2 regions of the Streptomyces sp. NPDC042336 genome follow, and region 2 is predicted to be linked to the other one. Evidence: riboswitches for the same ligand, from Rfam matches in the RefSeq annotation. Region 2 holds a riboswitch; the other holds the start of a gene.

Region 1 (3,187 bases), on a different contig from region 2:
CGCCGCACTGGTCGGCGCGATCCTCTGGAACCTCCTGACCTGGCTGGTCGGACTCCCGTCCAGTTCCTCGCACGCCCTGATGGGCGGTCTGATCGGCGCCGCCGTCGCCTCGGCCGGCATCGGCGCGGTCAACGGCGACGTGCTCGTCACCAAGGTGCTGCTCCCCGCGATCGCCGCCCCGATCGTGGCCGGACTCGCGGCGTTGCTCGCGTCCCGGATGACGTACTCACTGGGCCGCAAGGCCGACGGCAAGGCCGCCGCGAAGGGCTACCGGGCCGGTCAGATCGCCTCCGCCGGTCTGGTCTCGCTGGCCCACGGCACCAACGACGCCCAGAAGACCATGGGCATCATCACCCTCGCCCTGATCGCCGGCGGCTCGCTCGCCCCGGACTCCGACCCGCCCGTGTGGGTCATCCTCAGCGCGGGCCTGGCCATCGCGCTCGGCACCTACCTGGGCGGCTGGCGCATCATCCGCACCATGGGCAAGGGCCTGACCGACCTCCAGCCGCAGCAGGGCTTCGCCGCCCAGACCAGTGCCGCCACGGTCATCCTGGCCTCCTCCCACCTCGGTTTCTCCCTGTCCACCACGCACTCGGTCTCCGGCGCGGTGATGGGCGCGGGCCTCGGCCGCAAGGGCGGCGTGGTCCGCTGGTCCACGGCCACCCGGATGTTCGTCGCCTGGGGCCTGACGCTGCCGGCCGCGGCCCTGGTCGCCGCGCTCGCCGAGTGGGTCTGCCGCGCCGGCGACTGGGGCACGGCCCTCGTCGCGGTGTTCCTGGTCGCCTCCAGCTATGCGATCTGGCGGATCTCCCGCCGCGAGGTCGTCGACCACACCAACGTCGTCGACGGCGACACGGTGGGCGCGGGGGAGCCCGAGCCGGCCGGTGTGGTCACCACGGCGATGGCCGCCGTGTCGCCGCCCCCTGCGGGCGTGACCGAGGACCTGTCGGCCACCGTCCCGGCCCCCGCCACCACTCCCGCCCCCAAGGCCCCGTCGGCCGCCACCACCGTCTGAGCCCGCGTCCCGGGTACGAAGGAAGCGAACCTCCATGAGCATCGACTGGGCAGCCCTCGGCTCCGTCTTCGGCGTCAGCCTCGTGGTCACGGTGGCCCTGGTGGGCCTGTTCACCCTCGGCATCGTCGGCCTCTCCCGCCAGGAGCGGGCCACCGCCGAGGGCGGCTCCGCGACCCTCGCGGTCACCGGCGCGTACGCGTGCTTCGCGGCCTGCACGGCGGCGGTGGCGTACGGGATCTATCTGATCGTCGCCTGAGCGTCGCGCGCTCCGCGGGCGCGCGCCGGGGCGGGGCGCGGGACGGACTCGAACCGTTCCGCGCCCCGCCCTTTCGCGTTCCGGCGCACACCACTCGCGTGTGGGCCTTCGCACACTCCCCCGCCGCAGGTCAACGCCAGGTTGACGGGTGTTCGCGGGGCGTGGTGGACTTCCGGGGCCATCTACGGCGGCAGGAGAGGAAGCCCGGTGCGAATCCGGCGCGGTCCCGCCACTGTGACCGGGGAACAGGAAACCCCGGGAGCCAGGAACTCTCACCGCCGGACTCTTCGAACCAGGGCGTGGACACCCTGAGTGAGGACACGACGCGATGCCCGGCTGCCGCCACCGCTCGACACCCCGTACCAGGTGCCTCCCCGACCCTGTGACCGGCTGAGCCCATGCGTGCCGGACGCGTCTTCGCGTACGGCGCCGCCGCCGGCCTCCTCGGTGACCTCCTCCTCGGCGACCCGCGCCGCGGACACCCGGTCGCCGTGTTCGGCCGTGCCGCGGGCGCCGTGGAACAGGTGCTGTGGCGCGACCACCGGGGCTGGGGCGCCCTGCACACCGCCGTGTGCGCCGGTGGCGCCGTCGCCCTCGGTGCGGCCGCCGCGCACGCCGTACGCCGCTCCCCCGCCGCCCGCGTCGCGCTGACCGGCGCGGCCACCTGGGCCGTGGTCGGCGGCACCTCGCTCGCCCGTGAGGCCGCCGCGATCGGCCGGGCCCTGGAGGCGGGGGACGTCGAGGCGGCGCGGACGCGGCTGCCGCACCTGTGCGGGCGGGACCCGCAGGCGCTGGACGCCGACGGCATCGCCAGGGCCGTCGTGGAGTCCGTCGCGGAGAACACCTCGGACGCGGTGGTGGGCGCCCTGGTGTGGGGCGCCGTGGCGGGTGTGCCCGGGCTGCTCGGCTTCCGGGCCGTCAACACGCTGGACGCCATGGTCGGCCACAGGTCGCCCAGGTACCGCCGCTACGGCTGGGCCTCGGCCCGCCTGGACGACCTCGCGGGCTGGCCGGGCGCCCGCCTCACCGCCGTCCTGGCCACCGTGGCCGGGGGCGATCCGCGGGGCGCCGTACGGGCCTGGCGCGCGGACGCCGACCGGCACCCGAGCCCCAACGCCGGGCCCGTGGAGGCCTCCTTCGCGGGCGCCCTGGGCGTGCGGCTCGGCGGGACGCTCTCCTACGGCGGACGGGTCGAGCACCGGCCCGTCCTCAACGGCGCCGCCGGCCGCCCCGTACGGGCCGGTTCCGGCGACATCGACCGGGCGGTACGGCTGTCCCGGCGCGTGGGCTGGCTGGCGCTGGGCGTGTGCGCGGGCGCGCGGCTGCTCGCGCGCGGCATCGTCAGGAAGGGACGTACGTCATGAACGGTGGCCTGCTCGTCGCCGGCACCACCTCCGACGCCGGCAAGAGCGTCGTCACCGCCGGGATCTGCCGCTGGCTGGTGCGCCAGGGCGTCAAGGTGGCGCCCTTCAAGGCGCAGAACATGTCGCTGAACTCCTTCGTGACCCGCGAGGGCGCGGAGATCGGGCGGGCGCAGGCCATGCAGGCCCAGGCCTGCCGGGTGGAGCCGACCGCGCACATGAACCCCGTGCTCCTCAAGCCCGGCGGGGAGCGCAGCAGCCAGGTCGTGCTGCTCGGCAGGCCCGTCGGCGAGATGAGCGCCCGCGGCTATCACGGCGGGCGCCAGGAGCGGCTGCTCGGCACGGTGCTCGACTCGCTGGCCGAACTGCGCGGCACGTACGACGCGGTGATCTGCGAGGGGGCGGGCAGCCCGGCCGAGATCAACCTGCGCCGCACCGACATCGTGAACATGGGGATCGCCCGGGGCGCCGGACTCCCGGTCCTGGTCGTCGGCGACATCGACCGCGGGGGCGTCTTCGCGTCCTTCTTCGGCACGGTGGCGCTGCTGGCGCCCG
Region 2 (3,187 bases):
GCCGTACTGCCGGACGACGTGCCCTACGCGTACGCGCTGCCCGGGGGACGCCGGGACCGCGTGGTGGTGAGCACGGCCCTGCTCGACTGCCTCGAACCGGGCGAGCGGCGCGCCCTGTTCGCCCATGAGCGCGCCCACCTCGCCGCCGGTCACCACCGCTTCCTCCTCGCCGTCCGGCTCGCCGCGCTGGCCAACCCGTTCCTGCGCCCCCTGCGGACGGCCGTGTCCTACACGGCGGAGCGGTGGGCGGACGAGGCGGCCGCACGGGCGGTCGGTGACCGTCGCGCGGTGGCGACCGCGATCGGCAAGGCGGCCCTCGTCTCCCGCGGCACCCCCGTCGCCACCCTCGCCGGCCTCGCGGCGCCCGGCCCGGTGCCGCGCCGGGTGGCTGCCCTGCTGGGGCCCGCTCCCACCGTCCGCACCTGGCCCCCGGTGTTCACCTCGGTGGGTCTGGCCGCGTGGGCGGCGGCCGCCGGAACCGCAGTCTCGGCGATGTCCTCCGCGAACGCCGCCGTCACGATGTTCCTCATCCTGCGGGCCGCGACGCCGTTCTGAGCGCCCTTCACTCCCTGACGCGAGCCGGCGGGGAAACGCGCAGGTCACAGAAGTGCCGCCGGAACTTCCTCACTCGATCGGGTGAGTGACCCATCCGGAACGGGGCCCGCTCCGGATTCCCCGTGTGAGGGAAGAACCGAGACCACGCAGACAGCGAACCGGCGGCTGACCCCGGATCCGGGTCGGCCGGTCGCCGCGTAACGGCATCGCGCACTCGGCGACCCGCCGCACACCACTTCGACTCCGCACCACTGCTCAGCACCACTACCACTCAGCACCACTGCCGCGACCACTGCTCCGTACCGACGCAGCCTCGTGCTGCCCGTTTTCAGGGAGATCCTCCATGAACGCCCGTATCCGCCACTCCGCTGTCGCCGTCGTCGCGGCCGCCGTCCTGCCCCTGTCCCTGGCCGCCTGTTCCGACGACGGCGACAGCGGCTCCTCGGACTCCGCCCAGGCCGCCTCCTCGGCCCCGGCGACGGGCGACGACCAGTCGGCCGACAGCTCCGGCGGCGCGGCGGACACCGACGAGCCGTTCGGCCCGGCCTGCTCCACGGTGCCGAAGGAGGGCGCCGGTTCGTTCGGCGGCATGGCCAAGGACCCGGTCGCCACGGCCGCCTCGAACAACCCGGCCCTGTCCACGCCGGTGTCGGCGGTGAAGAAGGCCGGTCTGGTCGACACGCTCAACAACGCCGAGAACATCACCGTGTTCGCGCCGACCAACGACGCCTTCGCCAAGATCCCGAAGGCCGACCTGGACAAGGTCCTGAACGACAAGGCGATGCTCACCGGCATCCTGACCTACCACGTCGTGGGCCAGAAGCTCGCGCCCGCGGACCTGGAGAACGGCACCTTCGACACGCTGCGGAAGTCCCGGCTGACCACCTCGGGCTCGGACGAGTCGTACAAGGTCAACCACTCCGCCAAGGTCGTCTGCGGCAACGTGAAGACCGCGAACGCCGACGTCCACATCATCGACACTGTCCTCATGCCGAAGAGCTGAGGCGCGCGAACGGGTGTGGCGGCCCAAGAAGGCCGGGGGAGCGGGCCGGGCAGCGGCCCGCCCCCCCCCGGCGGGGCGGTGACCCTGTGGTAGCTTGCGCAAGCCAGTCGAACCCACCTGGTGGGTCAGGGAATCCGGTGCGAATCCGGAGCTGACGCGCAGCGGTGAGGGGGACGGGCGGGACACGGGCCACTGGGCGGCGTACGCCGTCCGGGAAGGCGTCCCGTCCGGTCGATCCCGAGTCCGAAGACCTGCTGGCACCCGTGCCGCGTGCGGCGCGGGCCGCATCGTACGGACGGGCTTCGCGCATGAGCCCTCGACGCCAGAGGATCCTCCCTTGCCCGCAGCACGCCCCGTCGGCTCCCGACGACTCCTCCCTTCCCACCGCGCCCTGCGCGGTCCCGCCCTGCTCCTGTCCGGTGCCCTGCTGGTCTCCGGCTGCGGGTCCGGCGCGGCCACCGACGACGCGGCCGCCCCGGCCGGTTACCCGCGCACCGTCCGTGACTGCGGGCGCGACGTCCGGGTCGACGCGCCGCCGCGCCGGGCGGTCTCCCTCAACCAGGGCACCACGGAGATCCTGCTCGCGCTCGGCCTCGCCGACCGCATGGCGGGCACCGCCACCTGGACCGATCCGGTCATGAAGGGACTGGAGAAGGCGAACGCCGGCGTCCCCCGGCTCGCCGACGACATGCCGTCCTTCGAGACGGTCCTGGACGCCGAACCCGACTTCGTCGCCGCCTCCTTCGCCTCCACGCTCGGCACCGGCGGCGTGGCCACCCGCGAGCGGTTCACCCAACTCGGGGTGCCGGCCTACCTGTCCCCGTCCGACTGCGTCGGCAAGGACAACGGCGGCGACGGCGACGGTGTCCGGGACCAGCCCCTCACCCTGGACACGGTCTACGGCGAAGTCCGCGACCTCGCCAGCCTCTTCGGTGTCGAACAGCGCGGCGAGAAGCTCGTCGCCGACCTCAGGTCCCGGGTTGGCACGGCGACGTCCGGCATCGACGCCTCCGGTGTCACCCTCATGTACTGGTTCGCCAACTCCACCTCCCCGTACCTGGCGGGCTGCTGCGGCGCCCCCGGCGTCATCACCCGCGCGGTCGGCGCCCGGAACGCCATGGACGACACCCACGAGGAGTGGCCCCAGGCGGGCTGGGAGACCGTCGCCGACCGGGACCCCGACGTCCTGGTCCTCGGCGACCTCACGCGCAAGTCCCAGACGGCCGAGACGGCCGCGAAGAAGATCGAGTTCCTGGAGTCCAACCCCGTGACCAGGAACATGACCGCCGTCCGAGAGAAGCGCTACGTACTGCTCAGCGGGCAGGCCATGAACCCCACCATCCGAACCGTCGAGGGCGTGGAACAGGTGGCGGCGGCCCTGCGCGAGTTCGGGCTCGCCAAGTGACGTCCGCGAGCCGGGCCGCCTCGGGCTCGGCGTCCGTCCCCGGCATACGCGCGCCCCGCCGCGCGCCCCTGGTGTGGACGGCGGCCGGGACCGTCGCCCTGTGCGCCTCCGTGGCCGTAGCCGTCACCATCGGCCCGGCGGACATCGGCGTCGCCGACGTGTGGTCCGTGATCGCCGCCCACCTCGGTGCCGGCACCGGCGCCGGGGACGTGACGCCGATCCGC

The links. A riboswitch is a leader RNA that binds a small molecule or an ion and turns the genes downstream of it on or off. The one in region 2 is predicted to bind cobalamin.
Region 1: another riboswitch for cobalamin. It lies ahead of ACZ6IM_RS30390 (cobalamin biosynthesis protein); the one in region 2 lies ahead of ACZ6IM_RS16245 (ABC transporter substrate-binding protein).

The regions. Positions count from the first base shown of each region.
Region 1 is NZ_JBVJEA010000018.1:52,083-55,269, forward strand. It holds gene pitH (low-affinity phosphate transporter PitH) at 1-1,015, shown strand, start outside; gene ACZ6IM_RS30385 (hypothetical protein) at 1,050-1,271, shown strand; cobalamin riboswitch at 1,420-1,565, shown strand; gene ACZ6IM_RS30390 (cobalamin biosynthesis protein) at 1,670-2,635, shown strand; gene ACZ6IM_RS30395 (cobyric acid synthase) at 2,632-3,187, shown strand, end outside.
Region 2 is NZ_JBVJEA010000006.1:314,019-317,205, reverse strand. It holds gene ACZ6IM_RS16255 (M56 family metallopeptidase) at 1-555, shown strand, start outside; gene ACZ6IM_RS16250 (fasciclin domain-containing protein) at 899-1,558, shown strand; cobalamin riboswitch at 1,646-1,831, shown strand; gene ACZ6IM_RS16245 (ABC transporter substrate-binding protein) at 1,896-2,963, shown strand; gene ACZ6IM_RS16240 (FecCD family ABC transporter permease) at 2,960-3,187, shown strand, end outside.